DNA from 2 places in the Kurthia sp. FSL E2-0154 genome. Region 2 is predicted to be linked to the other one. Evidence: riboswitches for the same ligand, from Rfam matches in the RefSeq annotation. Region 2 holds a riboswitch; the other holds the start of a gene.

Region 1 (8,802 bases), 180 kb from region 2:
TAAATACGGATGTGTCGCATGAGATGAGCAACAAGGACAAGCTGGATCTTTTAAGCTTTGTACACGCACTTCGGCTATTTCATTCTTCCATAAATCTGTTGAAATAAGTGTACCGCGTAGTGCATCATATTGTTTTGCTAGAATTTTTAATAGTTCCGTCATTTGCCAGACGACAACTTGTGATACAGCAGGTGCGATAATTCCCGCTGTGTCACACGTCGCACTGCCAAGTGGAATCTTTTGCATTAAACAATGTAAGCAGGGTGTCTCATTCGGTAAAAAAGTATAGGAAAGACCGTATGAACCGACACATGCACCGTAAATCCATGGAATCTGTTGCTGATAGGCGAAGTCGTTGACTATAAAACGAATATCAAAATTATCTGTCGCATCGATGATGACGTCGACTTGTTTAAATTGTGTTAAAAAAGTAGGACTGACATCTTCTATGTACGCATCAATTTGAACGGATTGATTGATGGCGCGTAGATGTTGATGTGCGGCAACCGCCTTTGGCAAACCTTGTTCAGCATCTTGTTCATGATAGAGTGTTTGACGTTGTAAATTGGAGTAGTCGACATAATCTCGGTCAACAATCGACAGATGTCCAACACCTGCTCGCACACATTGTTCTGTTATTTGGCTGCCTAATGCACCAAGACCAATCACAAGGATATGTGCATCTTGTAATGCTTGCTGCCCTGTTGTGCCAATCGGTTCAAACAGAATTTGACGTGAATAACGTACACTATCCAATCGGACTCATTCCTTTTTGCGGACTACTCGCAATACCATATTCTTTTTTCGGAATGGCTCCTGCTTCATACCCCATGCGCCCTGCTTCAATCGCATACTTCATTGCGCGTGCCATTTGAATTGGATTTTGTGCGCCACTTACTGCTGTATTTAATAAGACACCGTCTGCACCTAACTGCATTGCATAAGCTGCATCTGCTGGTGTGCCAATCCCTGCATCGACAATGACAGGCACTGTTGATTGTTCCATAATGAATTGTAAGTTCAGCGGATTAATAACACCTTGTCCTGAACCGATTGGTGAAGCACCTGGCATGATGGCATGTGCACCAAGCTCTTGTAAATGGCGTGCGAGTACTACGTCATCTGACGTATAAGGTAATACGATAAAGCCAAGTTCTAATAATTTTTCGGTTGCTTTCAATGTTTCAATTGGATCTGGTAATAAACTACGGTCACAACCAATCACTTCGACTTTAATCATGTCACATAACCCAGATGCTTTTGCGAGTTGTGCAATGCGAACTGCTTCTTCTGCCGTTTTTGCACCTGCTGTATTCGGTAATAGTGTATATTTTGATACATCAATTTTTTCTAATAAATTCGGTTGTGTCGGTTCAAAAATATTCATACGACGAACTGCGAATGTAAGGATTTCTGTTTCCGACGCTGCAATCGCCTGTTGTTGTACATCAAAATCTGTAAATTTCCCTGTTCCTAATAATAAACGTGATGTGAATTGTTTTTCTCCAATAGTTAACATATTAACCGCCTCCTACGAATGTTACGATTTCGAATGAATCGCTTGGTTGAATTGCTCGTTCATGCTCATCTGCCTGCAAAATGACACCGTTTTGTTCCACAATGATGACTTTCGATTGAAGTGCTAAAAAATCGACAAGTGCTGCGACTGTCTGTACTTCCTCTGGTACATCAATAAAATGACCATTTACACGTAATTGCACGTATTTGTCACCTCCTCTAATTGATTTGCCATATATTCACCTGTAATGGCACTGAGTAAAATACCATTCCTGTAATGTCCAACCGCACACCATAATCCTTTTGTTGTCGCGTGTTGTGCCATAAGTGGTCGTTCTAAAGAACAGTCTGGACGCAAACCTGCCCAGCTCGTTTTAAAGGTCGCCTGTTGAAGTGCTGGTACAAGTTCAAAAGCTTGATTTAATAGATGTTGCACACTCGCTGCTTCCACGTGCTTTGTTACGTCACCTCGCTTCATCGTTGCCCCAATGACGTAATGACCGCCTCGTTTTGGTGCAATATAAAATCGTTCTCGAAATAGTGGCACTTGTAAAATCGGTTCATAACTATGCAAGCAAACGACTTCCCCCTTCACAGGAATCGCTTCAATTTCAAAATGTTGTTGCAGCGGCTGATTCGATACGCCCGTTGCTAGTATGATTTGTTTCGCTTCCAACATGCCTGCTGTTGTTTGCACGCCACATACTTCTCCTTGCTGTTCTATAATCTGGGTCACTTCCGTATATTCGTAAATGTCACAACCTAATGCTGCAGCGCTCGCGGCATAGCCTTTTGTTAAGTCCTTTGCAAGTACATGCCCATCATCTCGGCAAAAAACACCACCATATAATTTAGATGACACTGCTGGCTCTATCTGCTGTACTTGTGTCATCGTCATCGCTTCACACACTTCACCACACGCACTTTGCCAGTTCATAATGTCATGAATGCGCGCGAGTTCTTGTTCTGTATGAGCGATGCGCAAGATCCCTTTTTGCTCATAACCAATATCAATGCCTGAGAGTGTACGAATTTCTTCTTGAAGTTTCGGAAATAAGCGGCGGCTTTTTTGCGCGAGATGAAAGAGAGGATCTTCCGCATCCCACTCTGCTTGTACACCGAGTAAACCAGCAGCCGCAGATGAAGCACCACTGCCAATCATCTGTTTTTCGATGATGGCTACTCGCTTGTTTCGTTTAGAAAGCGAATAGGCGATTGAACTGCCGATTGCACCGCCGCCAATGATGATGACATCATAATTCTTCATAGTTCTCCCTCATTTCACGATAAATTTTTAATATGTCACAACCATTTTCTGCCTCCCAAAAACCCGAGCGAATCGCTATTCTTTCACTTTTCACAAGATGTACGTTGTGGGGCGTAATCCCTCCTAATGCAATATACGGACGCTTCGCTGTTTGGAGAATATCTGCTGCTAAAGGAATCGCATCTTTTTTACAACTTGTATGAAAAATCGGTGATAACATACATTGATCCGCCTCACTCTTATGTAATTCTTCAATAGAATGAACTGATTCGATAATTGAAAATTCTGAAAAGCGCACGCGAATTACGGGAATAGGTAGACTTCTGTAACCAACTTGAACGGTTTGAATTTGATGTGCATGGGCAACATCTAACCGATCATGGACGACCATTTTATGAAGGGGAAAACCAGCTTGTAGACACTGATCTATAAGCTGGTATAACTCCTTTGCTGTGCGCTCATATTCACGAAAATGTAGCGCGTCTATTTCGGTTTCTGCCTGCATGACACGTTTTACAAACTGTTCATTCGTCTGCTTGCCATCTGAAAGAACATGAATCTTCATCTACTTCACCAGTTCTTTATATAGCTCGTCTGTTGGCACCATTTTGTCGGCAATTTTTTGTTGAACGAGCCACTCATTTTGCTTTTCCCAGCTGGCTGGATTATCCGATAAGAACGGCTCTTCCTTCGTCTCCATCTTATCTGTTACAATCTTCAAGCTTTTTTCCTCGATACTTTTCGTCAGTGGGAATTGGTCTTTCTCTTGATGATCTAATAGAATAGCAAGCGATTCATCTGGATTCTTCTTCGTATAATCAAATCCTTGTTTCGCTGCTTCTAAAAATGCTTTTAATGTTGCTTCGTCTTTCGCAATCGTACGGTCACTTGCTACGAAGACGATTTCATGACTCTTTGGTACACCGAATTCCGATGGGTCCATTGTTGAAATCGGATAGCCCTTTTCCTCCATGACAGGTAGCTCATGGTTAATTAGACCACCTGCTAAAACATCCACTTTTTTCGTAATGAGTGCGGATACTAATTCAAAGCCGACGTCGACTAACTTCACTTGATTCGGGTCGCCCCCATCTTCTTTTACCATCGCTTTAATTGTCGCTTCACTTAATGGTGTACCGCCATAACCAACTGTTTTTCCTTCTAAATCGCGTGGGCGCTGAATATTCGATTCTTTTAGTGACATCAATTGACTAAGTGGTGATTGGACAATCGTACCAATCGACTGAATTGGAACTCCTTCATTCGCACGTGCCATAATGACATCTTGCTGATAGTAAATACCAATGGTTGATTTTCCAGCAGCTGTTAAAGTCAGTGGGTCTGTTGGATTCGATGGATATTGTAGTTTGACATCAAGTCCTTTTTCTTTAAAATAACCTTTTTCCATCGCTACATAGAGAAAGCTATGAATCGCATTCGGATACCAATCGAGCATAACTGTCACTTCTTTTAATTCTTTACCATCTTTTGCTTTACTTGAACAACCTGCTAATACGACAACTAACAAACTACATAGTACAAAAAATTTCATCAAACGCATTAATCTTTCCTCCAAACGATATATTTTTTTTCAATGATTCGAATGATGAAGACAGCGATGATCGCCATCGTAGATAATAGAACGATGGGCGCAAATACACCTGCTCCGTCTAACTGTGTCATCATTCGTTTACTGAAGTAACCGAGACCTGCCTGTGCTCCGAGCCACTCCCCAACAGCTGCGCCGATAATACTGAGCGGTACAGCGATTTTAAAAGCAGAGAATAGCTGTGGTAGCGCTGACGGAAGTTGTAGCTTCCAAAAAATTTGCCATTTTGTCGCCCCGTACGTTCGCATGAGTTCTTCTAGTTCACGCTTTGTGCTACGCAGTCCATCAAACATACTCATCGCAATCGGGAAAAACGCAATGAGGACGGTCACAAGCACCTTACTCCAAATCGTGTAACCGAACCATAAAACAAAAATGGGCGCGAGTGCTGTAATGGGAATCGTCTGTGACGCGACGAGTAGCGGATAGAATGCGCGCTCCGACCAATGACTGAGGTGCATCATAATCGCGAGACCAATGCCTAAAATAATTGAAATTAGTAAACCAATCCAAAGTACTTGTAGTGTTGCAGGTAAATGGACGGTAAATAGAGCTTCTCTAAAATCCCACATCTTTTGTAAGATGGCCGTTGGAGACGGTAAGATGTACATCTCATTTAGCCAGCGCGCAAATACTTCCCAAATGAGTAGCAGTCCCACACTCACATAAATCGCAGGTGCATTTTTTCTCATAATTGCTGACGTCCTTGTTGCAACATGTGAATCAGTTGTTGCTTCACGTCTTGCACCTCCTTACTTGCTAAATCTGAACGCTGTCTTTTATGTTCCATTGGGACAATCGTTTCGTGTAGCGTATGAATTGGTGTCTGCTGTACAGTTAGAATACGATCTGATAAATAGAGCGCTTCATCCACATCATGCGTAATAAATAAAATGGTTTTACGCCATTTCTTCGCTTGTATGTATAACCAATCTTGTAACTCCATCTTCGTCAGTGCATCGAGCGCACTAAATGGTTCATCGAGTAACAGTACATCTTGTGAAGCATTCAATGCACGAATGAATGCAACACGTTGACGCATGCCACCCGATAAGTCTTTTGGTTTTTTATGCATGTAAGCTCCTAGACCAAATTCCTCGAGTAACGCCTTACTCTGTTCTTCTGCTCTCTTTTTCGGTATTCGCTGACATTCTAATGGCAACAATGTATTTTGTAATACGGTTCGCCAAGGGAGCAGTAAATCTTGCTGTGGCATATAGCCTACAGGTTGTTTCGCTACGGTCACTTGTCCCGACTGTGCCTGAGATAGACCTGTAATGAGACGAAAAATCGTACTTTTTCCGCAACCACTCGGACCAATTAACGAAACGAATTCACCTTCTTGAATGGAAAAATGAACATGGTCTAAAATGGGTTGTTCTTCGTAACGAAAACAGACATCTTGTAAAGCTAAACTCTCCAATGATCTTCCTCCTCTATAAAAAAAGCCATCTCGACAAAGAATCGAAATGGCTGCAAATGACAGAATCATCGCATGCCACTTCCCTACGCTAGTCCGAACTAGATCAGGTAATAAGGGTTAAGATATTGAAACCTCTCTCAGCACGTAAAAACGGCACCCCTAGTGGTGAAGCATTATGAAATTAGAAAAAGCCCCTGTCTCCATACACGTATCGAAACAGGGACCTGAAATTGTTTTTTCGGTCGAAACGGCTTCCCTACGCTAGTATGAACTAGATCAGGTTGAAAGAATCCAGAGCTTACGGCTCCATCTCAGCTGGCAACACCAGCACTCCTAGCACACTATGATTTTGTTAAGGTGAGTATAGCACTCCCTAGTAATTTATGCAATAGTTGGTTTTATTTTCATTACCAAAGTGGTTTATCCTCTTTGTCGACACGAATAAAGAGCGGTGAAAATAATATAAAGTAAAGAACATACACGATGATGACACCAATAATATACGCTATGTGAATTCCGTATAGATTCGCTCCGATTGACAATGCGCCTAACACAAGACTTAGCAGGAAGCCTTGTAGATCAATGCGCCTTTTATTTAAATAAATCGGTTGTGCACAATGTTCACATGTTTGATATTTCTTCATACCCCACTGAAGTTTCCACGCCGTCCGATAGTCGAGCACTTCGTCGCAATGTGGACAAGTTACCTCCTCACGATTTTTCATGACAAGCCATAAAATAAAGCTTAAAACAATAAAAGCAATTCCTACGTATAGAGCGTTTTGATTACGGTACAGTATAAAAATAAATATTGTAAAGGCATATGTGTACCCCAGTATATCTTTCGTTCCTTCTAATAACTTCATGGCATTTGGACGGCTCATTCGAATATGGTTTTTATTGAATGTACCAATAATTGATACAAATATACCGATTAATACACAATAAAAAATATTTTGGGTTTTCAAATAGATATACCCTGCTAATAACAAGTTCAAAAAGAGGATTATTTTCCCGAAGATATTTTTCACTTTATTTTGATATTCATAGGATTCTTTCTTCTCTTTTTCAATGAATAATGTTGAAAATAAAGTGGGTATACATAAAATAAATGCGATGAGTGCTATCTCCATAACACTTGGTTTTAATTTGAAAAAGAGTTCCGTTTCCTCTACACTGTCAGACCATTTATAAATCTTATCTGTATCAAGTTCTTTTACATAATACTGTGTATCCTCGTCATTCGAAAATAGTAAAAAGGTTTCGACTTCGTTGTTCTCTTTCGTTACTTCGACAACATAGTATAAAGAAGGTGGTTCTATTTCTTTTTTTATAACAGGACTCGCCTTTAATTTTTTTTGAAATGTTTCAAATTTAGAAGAAGATAGTTCTCGCTCGCTTGAAAACCATCGATTCGTTAATGTTGTTCCGTCTTCTTCATAACGTGCTTCTGTATCAATTCGAATCGACTGAATCCCATCTTCTGCTTGTCCAACACGTGTCGTTTGTTGTTGGAAAATCATAAGAAGAATGCCAGCGAATACGACCATCATACAAGCAGTTAATAGGAGTGGTTTATAGATGACTTTTCTTCTCTCTTTTTTTCCTTTTTGAATCATTCGCTCTTTTACCTGTTCTGACATTTTATATTGATTCATCTCTCGTTGAAATGATTGTTTAAAATTCTTCATCAAAATAAACCTCCTTTAACGATTGTTTGAGTTGCTGTTTCGCACGCTGGTGACGCGTTTTTACAGTGTTCAGTGGAATCGATAAAATCTCACTAATTTCTGCAAGCGTATATTCCTCAAAATAATGAAATAAAATAATGGCACGATACTTTTCATCTAGTTGTAAAACAGCATCTACTACTTCTCCATTTCTTTCTTTTCTTCCATAAAGATTCGCTGGGTTAATCGTCGAATCGCCTATGTCGACTTCCTTCTCTTTTGTAAAAAAGAAGCGCCACTTCCCTTTCTTTTTTCGTAAATAATCTTGACTTTTATGTACCGTTATTTTGGCTAAATAGGTCTTTAAAGAGGCACGTTGTTCAAAAGCATGTTCATTTCGATAATGTGCGAGTAGAACATCTTGTACAATTTCTTCTGCTGCTCCGCAGTCTTTTACATAAATAAAAGCAACACGATAACAATAATCTGCATATGCCTCAATCAGTTCTTCCATCGTCATATTTTCACCCTTTCACCTCTATCGTCGCATACTTTTTATAAAAGGTTTCATTTTTTTGAAAATATTTTTAAAAATAAAAAAGCTATCTATTGAATGATTGGGAATCCCTAACATCCATAGATAGCTTATCGTAATTTATACAGTTTGTGCTTTACGTTGTTCGAATTTTGAAATGTATTCTTCGTATTGGAACGTCAACGAAATTTCATCCCAACCGTTGATTAACATTTTTTTATAGTAAGGATCGATGTCAAAACGATAAACATCTTCGCCCGCTGTTACAGTTTGCTCCTCTAAATTTACAATGGCTTGTAAATGTTCTGCCTCTGCTTTTGCTAAAATCACCTCTACTTGTTCAACAGGTAACTCAATCGGCAAAATTCCATTCTTGAAGCAGTTATTATGGAAAATATCTGCAAAACTTGGTGCAATAACAACGCGGAAACCGTAGTCTAAAATCGCCCATGGTGCGTGTTCACGCGATGAACCACACCCGAAGTTATCATGTGCTACTAAAATAGATGAGCCATCATATTTTGGCTGATTTAATACGAAGTCTTGGATTGGCTGATCATTTGCATCAAAACGCCAATGATAGAATACATATTGGCCAAAACCTGTACGTTCAATACGTTTTAAAAACTCTTTTGAAATAATCTGATCTGTATCGACATTTTTACGATTTAACGGTGTCACAATACTTTTTACGATATTAATTGGTTCCATACAATTCCCCTCCTATACAGGTACGTTCATTACTTTTCGTACATCAACAAAATGGCCTGCGATTGCGGC
Region 2 (8,802 bases):
TAAAATACGCAGAAAACCCAATGATTCACATGGTACTTGGTACATCGGATATTCACGTAGAGAAAAAATTCTCAAAATCAAAAGATCAAATTCTACAAATTGGTGTAGATGCAGTAAAATACGCAAAAACACTTTTACCACAAGTCCAATATTCAACAGAAGATGCATCGCGTTCTGATTTTGAATATTTATGGAAAACAATTGAAGCCGTAATGAAAGCTGGCGCAACGATGATTAATGTACCAGATACTGTTGGATACGCAGTGCCAGAAGAATTCGGTGAAATGATTGGTAAATTAAATGACCGTATGAAAAACTTAGATGATTCTGTATTACTAAGCGTTCACTGTCATAACGACTTAGGTATGGCAACAGCGAATACACTTGCGGCAATTAAAAATGGCGCGGATAAAGTAGAGTGTACAATTAACGGAATCGGTGAGCGTGCGGGTAACGCAGCACTTGAAGAAGTCGTAATGGCACTATCTACACGTTCAAACTATTTCAATGCACATACACGAGTCAATAAGAAAGAGATTATGAACACGTCGCGTATTGTTTCAAGCTTAATGGGACTTGATGTACAAGTAAATAAAGCTATCACAGGCGATAATGCCTTTGCGCATTCATCTGGTATTCACCAAGATGGTCTATTAAAATCACGTGATGCTTATGAAATCGTGAGCCCAACAGAGGTTGGTTTAGACGATATGGAATTAGTATTAACAGCTCGTTCTGGTCGTCATGCGGTGAAAAATGCACTTGAAAACTTAGCGTTAGGCAACTTAACACCAGATCAATTTGAAGAGGTTTTTGCGGATTTCTTAAAGTTGGCTGATACGAAAAAAGAAGTGTATAACCACGACCTATTCATTTTAGTAGAAAATTATTTCAAACGTACAAATGAAGATGCAAAAGTTGCGCTTCATAGTGACGCTTTCTACCACTTAGAAGACATTCAAGTGATTTCGAATCAAATCTTCCCGTCTGCAAGTGTGAAGGTACGTCGCGGTGAGGAAGTACTGAAAGCAGCGACAGTTGGCTCAGGTTCAATTGATGCATTGTATTCAGCGCTACAAGAAGTAACAGCATTCGAAGTAAAGCTACTTGAATATAAAATTTCAAGTGTGACACGCGGTAAAGAAGCTATCGGTAAAGTGAAGTTACAAGTTGAATATGAAGGCGAAACATATATTGCAAAAGCTTCTGATACAGATGTCATTAAAGCGAGTGCACTTGCTTATATTAATGCGATTAATACGATTGTTGTCGATCAGTTCATCTCGATTCCAGAACCTGTTTAAAAAATCGCTTGACTTTCCAATTGTTGTCATAGATGATAGGTATGTACTAACAATTAAATACACAAACAATCACTACTAGGGGTGCCATATAGAATTGGCTGAGAGAGCAGTAGCTTAACCCTCTAACTTGATACAGTTCGCACTGTCGTAAGGAAGAAGTGACATTTTTAGCATATTATTTGCAGGTCATTCTCTGTCTTTTACGATTTTCGTAATGCGGTGAGTGGCCTTTTTGTTTCCTTCGTGTTTGTGAAAAGGGAGAGAAAAAAGATGAAGTTTTCAGAGCAATTAATTGAGGAAATTCGACCGATTTGGCGTGCAAATCACGCACATCCATTCGTACAAGGAATTGGTCACGGAACATTAGAACCAGAGAAATTCCGTCACTACATGATTCAAGATTATTTATATTTAATTCAATATGCAAAAGTATTTGCGATTGGGATTCAAAAAGCACGCGATTTAGATGTTATGACACGCTTGTCAGCTTCAGTCCATCATACGCTATCAATTGAGATGGCCTTACATCGTAAATATGCAGAGCGTTTTGGGATTTCAGAGCAAGAGATGCGTGAAGCAAAAGAAGCGCCGACAACGATAGCTTATACTCGTTATATGTTATCAGAAGCGCAGAATGGCTCACTTGCGCATGTGATCGCAGCTATCTTACCATGTGCTTGGAGCTATTTAGAGATTGGACGTGAACTCGCACAAATTCCTGGAGCTGTCGATCATCCACTTTACGGTGACTGGGTGCGTATGTATAGTGAACCGGCATTTGAACATAGCGCACAAGATATGATTGATTTGATGGATGAGTTAGCAGCTGATTTAACAGGTGATGAACTGGCACATGTTAAAGAAATTTTCTTACAAACAACTCGCTTTGAATATTTGTTCTGGGAGATGGGAAACACAATTTCTCACTGGCCTCAGGAACTTCAAGCTGACAAAATCAGTTCTATATAATAGAATGAACACCCACTGAAATTTATTCGGTGGGTGTTTTTTGATGAATAAGTAGTAATTTTATAAGAAAAAGGGAATAACTAACGGAGGTAAAGGAGGGGCGTAAATGAAAAAATGGTTTGTATCACTTTTATCATTCTGTATACTTTTTATGACGTACGCTCCGATGAGTTTTGCTACCACAATGACAACACATGATTTTCGTCATTCAAATTACGATACTTTTTATGAAAATTTAAATGGAAACTGGAACTTTATACGTGGTGAATTATTTGATCCACAAGATATGAAAGAAGAAATTAAGCTTGGAAACAGCGATATTGTCAAAGTACCTTATATGCTAAATCAGCGTTTAAATATTGCCTCTGATCGTGCGACTTATAGTACAACGATTAAAGTTCCTGAATCTTTTGTTGGCCGCTATTTAAAATTTTATATACCTTTTCAATATAGTAGCTATAATTTATATGTAAATAATGTACTTATCAAAGAGAATGGAAGCCTCCTAAAAAGTAATAAGACAGCTGTACAACAAATGAAACCACAAATACCTGGTTTTCGCGTAGATCAAACGACGCTGCAAATTACGTTTCAAGTGATTAGTTTTGAGAATGTAAGCGGTGGTTTGAGGAAAAGTATATCTATCGGTAATGAACAAATTATCGTAAAAAAACAACAGCAACATGAGTTTTGGCAAGTCTTTTTAATTGGCTATATTACATTAACCGCATGTATTTCATTGCTTTTTTATGCATTTAGAAGAAAACAAAAGGAATTTTTAGCTTATGGCATATTTTGTGCAGCAACAAGTCTATGGGGTTTTTTTACAGACTATTATTTATATACAGCCTTTTTAAACCAACTAGACTGGAGTCTGGCTCTTCGTCTGACATTCATTATGCCTGAAATTGTTATGTTGTTCTATGTAGGTTATGTATCTAAAATGTTTAGCGAAGCGATCCCGAAAAAATTGATTACTTTTTATAACGATATAATGATTGTAATTATTTTCTTTACGGCATTTTCTTCTACGGTCATGTATCAAAAATTATTTAATATTATTTTGATTTTTATGTATGTTTTTTATCTCTTTTTACTTGTAAGTGTTATTAGAAAAATAAATTGGCATGATTTGACACAAGTGATTACACTTGTGGGGATACTATTAGTATTTGTAGGGGCCATACATGACATGATTCGCATTTCGGCAGCTGGAAATTCAATTCATCTTACTTTTATCATGTTAGGCATTTTTATTAGTATCCAATGTATACTATTTTGTCGGAAATTTGCTCTACAATGGTTACAAGTTGAACAATTAAATAAAGAATTGATTTCTCTCAATGAATCTTTGGATGAAAAAATTCGCATCCGAACGAAACAATTGGAAGAAAGTAATGAAAAATTACGTGAACTAGCTTTATTAGATAGTCTTACAGGAGTTTTTAATCGTCATTATTTAAGTAGTAGTTTAGAAAAGTTATATAAACACTATAAAGACACGAACATACCTTTTGCTATTTTAATTTTAGATGTCGATGAGTTTAAAAAATATAATGACTATTATGGTCATATTTTAGGTGATCAATTATTAAAAAATCTTGTAAAAATTTTAACAGATGCGTTACCTGATCGTGCGGAATTAACGCGTTATGGTGGAGAAGAATTCGTTGTGTTGTTAGATGCTACGACTTATAGTGAAGCTTTCGATATTGCAGAGTATATGAGAAATGCAGTTGAAAAAGCAGAGCTAGAACATTTAGGACGTGAATGTAAAATTGTAACAATTAGTGTAGGAGGAGTTGCGTTGACAGAAGCGCGATTTACTAATACAACTGAATTTTTAAAAATAGCAGACCAACAGTTATATGAAGCAAAAAATGCAGGGCGCAACTGTGTTCGAGTAAAAAATTTACATTAGCAAACACAACTTATAGTGTGAGAATTCATGCTGTAAGTTGTGTCTTTTTTAATTGACAGTATTTTTAATCCATGTTATCTTTAATTCAAGATATTTTAATTCGAGATAAAAGGAGTGGATAAAATGTCAAAAGAATTATCGCTAAAAGCATTGACGGTTCTACTTCGAGCATCTCAGACAGTTGAAGAAGTTTTGCGAAAGGACATGCAACGTTATCAACTGAACTTAACTGAATTTGCGGTATTAGAACTACTTTATCATAAAGGAGATCAACCGATTCAACGCATTGGTGAGAAGATTTTAATTACGAGTGGCAGTATCACATATGTTGTTGATAAATTACAACAAAAAGGCTATGTCGAGCGCGTAGCCTGTCCAACCGATCGACGCGTCACATTTGCAGCACTTACAGAAGAAGGACGCTCATTTATTGAACGTATTTTTCCACAACATGAAGCATTAGTGGAAAAACTATTTGATGTGGTAGATGAACATGACAAACAACAGCTTATTGCAGCCTTAAAAACAGTAGGATTACACGCCAAAAATATGTAATTAACGGAGGAAATAATCATGAATCAACAATTAAAAGGTATCCATCACGTCACAGCTATTACAAGTAGCGCAGAAAAAAACTATGAATTTTTTACGAATGTATTAGGTATGCGTTTAGTGAAAAAAACAGTCAATCAAGATGATATTCAAACATACCATACATTCTTTGCGGATGACCGTGGTTCAGCTGGAACAGATATGACATTCTTCGACTTCCCAGGTATTCCAAAAGGAACACATGGTACAAACGAAATTTCACGTACAGGTTTCCGTGTACCAGATGACGCAGCACTTGAATATTGGGCAAAACGCTTTACACGTTTAGGTGTAAAACACGACGGTATTCAAACACAATTCGGTGTCAAAGTATTACCATTTACTGATTTTGATGATCAACGATACCAACTTGTATCAGATGAACATAATGAAGGGATTAAAAGTGGTACACCATGGCAAAACGGTCCAATCCCACTTGAATATGCGATTACTGGCTTAGGACCAATCGAAATTACCATTGCTGATTTTAAATATTTTAAAATGATGCTAGAACAAGCACTATTATTTAAAGAAGTCGCACAAGAAGGAGACTTTCATCTATTTGAAGTAGGAACAGGCGGAAATGGTGCGCGTGTTATTGTGAAACACGATGAAACATCACCAAATGGTCGACAAGGTTTTGGAACTGTTCACCATGCGGCGTTCCGAGTAGAGGACCGTGAAGTGTTAGACTACTGGACAAAACGAATGGAAGAAATCGGATTTAATACATCGGGTTATGTGAATCGTCACTTCTTTGAATCACTTTATGCACGTGTAGCACAAGGCATTCTATTTGAGTTCGCAACGGACGGTCCAGGATTTATGGGAGATGAACCTTATGAAACATTGGGTGAAAAATTATCACTTCCACCATTCTTAGAACCAAAACGTGATTATATCGAAAGTGTTGTTCGTCATTTTGATACAGTGCGCTCAACAAAAACATTTGAAAAAGAATACGAATAATGAACAAGCGAGGATCATCTTTATAGGTGATTCTCTTTTTTTATATTAAATTTCTTCTGAAAGGGTAAAGGTATAGCAGTTATAACCAAATAGCGTTTTAATCCCGAATCCAATCGGGTAAAAGGTTATAGATTAGAGTATTAAAAAAGAGATGGAGGGGGGATTCGATGATTTACACTGTTACATTTGCACCGTCAATTGACTACATTCCATATGTAGATGATTTTCAAGCGAATACGTTAAACCGTGCAAAAGAAGTAAGTTATTACCCTGGTGGTAAAGGCATTAATATTTCACGTGTATTAAAACGAATGGAAGTAGACGCTACAGCACTTGGTTTTGTCGGTGGATTTACAGGTGATTATATTCAACAGTTTTTACAAAGAGAACAAGTACCTTCTGCATTCATTCAAGTAGATAGTGTAACGCGGATTAATGTCAAAATTAAATCACAGCAAGAGACGGAACTGAATGGCCCAGCACCCACACTGCAAAGTCAAGAAATAGAGCAACTACTACATTTTCTACAATTACACGCAAAAGAAGATGATTGGATTGTAGTCTCAGGAAGTATTCCAGAAACGGTGACGGATGAGTTCTTTGAACAACTTCAAAAAAGTTGTGCATTAACCGGTGCAAAGTGGGTACTCGATACGTCAGGACCACGCTTAAAACAACTTTTACAATATCAACCGTACTTTATTAAACCGAATCAGCACGAGTTAGGTGAATTAGTAGGAGATACAATCGACACATTGGAACAAGCTGTAGCACATGCAAAAAAATTAACAGAACAAGATGTATCACTTGTAATTGTATCGCTTGGTGGTGAAGGTGCAGTATGTGTGAGTAGTGACACACAATTTCTGGCAAAAGCTCCTAAAGGACAAGTTGTCAATACAGTAGGAGCTGGCGATTCACTTGTGGCAGGTATGGTTGCTCAATTAGCACAACAGCAAAGTTTACAAGATGCATTCTGTTACGGCGTTGCTTCAGGTAGTGCTACAGCTTTTAAAGAAGATTTATGCCATAAAGAAGAAGTAGAAAAACTCGTTCCACAAGTCGAAATTCAAACAATTTAAGAGGTGAAACGCATGAAAATTACAGAATTGATGCCTCTCGATACGATACAATTATCGCTGTCAGGTGGCACAAAAGGAGAAGTACTTGCAGAATTAGCAGATGTACTCGATCATGCAGGAAGGCTAAATAATCGAGATGACTTTTTAGCCGCAATTTTAAAGCGTGAAGAAGAAAGTACAACTGGCGTTGGTGATGGTATTGCGATTCCACATGCGAAAACAGCCGCTGTAAAAACTCCGACAATTGCTTTTGGGCGTAGTAAAAAAGGTGTGGATTATGCTTCGTTAGATGGTAAAAATGCGGACTTATTCTTTATGATTGCAGCGACAGATGGTGCAGGACAATTTCATTTAGAAGCATTATCTCGCTTGGCAGGGTTTTTAATGGATGCTAACTTTACAACTCGTCTACGTGAAGCGAAAACGAAGGAAGAAGTTTTATCGATTATTGAAGAAAAAGAAACAAATGAAGAAAAGCCCAAGCAAACGACTACTACTTCAAGTGAACAGCAATCAACAGGGAAGAAGGTTAAAATTCTTGCTGTAACAGCCTGTCCAACAGGTATTGCGCATACGTATATGGCAGCTGAAAAATTAGAAAATGTCGCAAAAGAAAAAGGAATCGACATTAAAGTTGAAACAAACGGTTCAAGTGGTGCACAAAATGTACTTACAAAAGCCGAAATTGAAGAAGCAGATGCGATTATTGTAGCCGCTGATACAAAAGTCGAAATGGCTCGTTTTGACGGTAAAAAAGTAATTCAAGTACCTGTTTCAAAAGCGATTTATGAAGCAGATCAATTACTAGAGCGTGCAGTAGAAGGAAATGCTTCTATCTTCCATTCCGACTCAGGAAAATCAACAGATGAACAAGACGGCGATGAGAAAAAAGGAATTGGATCTCAAATTTATAAACACTTAATGAATGGTGTATCGAACATGTTGCCATTCGTTGTCGGTGGTGGTATTTTAATTGCTTTATCTTTCTTCTGGGGTGTTAATTCTGCAGATAAAGATAGCTCACAATTTAACCAATTCGCCTATATGCTAAAAACTATTGGTGGCGATAATGCCTTCTATTTAATCGTTCCAGTCTTAGCAGGATTTATCGCAATGAGTATTGCAGACAGGCCAGGTTTTGCACCAGGTATGGTAGCAGGTTTACTTGCTATCACAGTTCAAAATAGCGAAGGAGCCAACTCAGGTTTCTTAGGTGGTTTGATCGCCGGTTTCTTAGCTGGTTATGTAGTAGAAGGCTTGAAAATTGTATTCAAAAAATTACCGAAATCTTTTGATGGATTAAAGCCAATTTTGCTATATCCAGTGTTTGGTATCGCAATATCCGGTATAGTCATGATGTTACTAAATCCACAATTAACGAAATTATATACCGCATTCTCGTCATTGCTTAATTCGTTGAATGGTTCAAACGCGATTATTTTAGGAATGGTTTTAGGTGCGATGATGGCATTTGACTTAGGTGGTCCACTTAATAAGGCAGCTTATACATTTGGTATTGCTATGCTTGAGGCAGGGAACTATGAGATTATGGCAGCTGTAATGGCTGGTGGTATGGTTCCGCCACTTGGCGTCGCTTTAGCAACAACAATCTTTAAAAATAAATTTACAAAAGCGGAACGTGAAACAGGTAAAACAAGTTATATTTTAGGTGCTTGTTTCATATCAGAAGGTGCGATTCCTTTCGCAGCGAGCGACCCACTACGTATGATTCCATCGTTCGTTGTCGGTGCAGCGATTACAGGTGGTTTATCGATGGCATTTAATATTGGATTACCTGTACCACATGGTGGGATTTTCGTTATTCCACTCGTTGAAAATGGTGTCGGCCAAATGTTGTTATATGTAACAAGTATCATTATTGGTGCAGTTGTATCTGCAATGATGATTGGACTATTAAAGAAAAAAGCAAAAACAGTTTAATAAAAAAGAGTGGAATCATAAGGGT

Evidence for each region. Region 2 has a riboswitch for thiamine pyrophosphate ahead of tenA (thiaminase II). Riboswitches for the same ligand answer to the same signal wherever they lie in the genome.
Region 1: it holds a riboswitch for thiamine pyrophosphate, as region 2 does, so the genes downstream of both, MHB75_RS04785 (ABC transporter ATP-binding protein) here and tenA (thiaminase II) in region 2, are expected to answer to the same signal.

Annotation. Positions count from the first base shown of each region.
Region 1 is NZ_JBBOPO010000001.1:994,901-1,003,702, reverse strand. Features, by position in the region: gene MHB75_RS04820 (ThiF family adenylyltransferase) at 1-756, opposite strand, end outside; gene MHB75_RS04815 (thiazole synthase) at 749-1,519, opposite strand; gene thiS (sulfur carrier protein ThiS) at 1,521-1,721, opposite strand; gene thiO (glycine oxidase ThiO) at 1,706-2,785, opposite strand; gene MHB75_RS04800 (thiamine phosphate synthase) at 2,772-3,350, opposite strand; gene MHB75_RS04795 (ABC transporter substrate-binding protein) at 3,351-4,346, opposite strand; gene MHB75_RS04790 (ABC transporter permease) at 4,346-5,086, opposite strand; gene MHB75_RS04785 (ABC transporter ATP-binding protein) at 5,083-5,859, opposite strand; TPP riboswitch at 5,881-5,988, opposite strand; TPP riboswitch at 6,054-6,162, opposite strand; gene MHB75_RS04780 (TIGR04104 family putative zinc finger protein) at 6,225-7,508, opposite strand; gene MHB75_RS04775 (RNA polymerase sigma factor) at 7,495-8,001, opposite strand; gene leuD (3-isopropylmalate dehydratase small subunit) at 8,143-8,733, opposite strand; gene leuC (3-isopropylmalate dehydratase large subunit) at 8,746-8,802, opposite strand, start outside.
Region 2 is NZ_JBBOPO010000001.1:817,554-826,355, forward strand. Features, by position in the region: gene MHB75_RS03875 (2-isopropylmalate synthase) at 1-1,304, shown strand, start outside; TPP riboswitch at 1,372-1,475, shown strand; gene tenA (thiaminase II) at 1,575-2,273, shown strand; gene MHB75_RS03885 (sensor domain-containing diguanylate cyclase) at 2,380-4,194, shown strand; gene MHB75_RS03890 (MarR family winged helix-turn-helix transcriptional regulator) at 4,318-4,749, shown strand; gene MHB75_RS03895 (ring-cleaving dioxygenase) at 4,768-5,754, shown strand; gene pfkB (1-phosphofructokinase) at 5,922-6,836, shown strand; gene MHB75_RS03905 (PTS fructose transporter subunit IIABC) at 6,849-8,777, shown strand.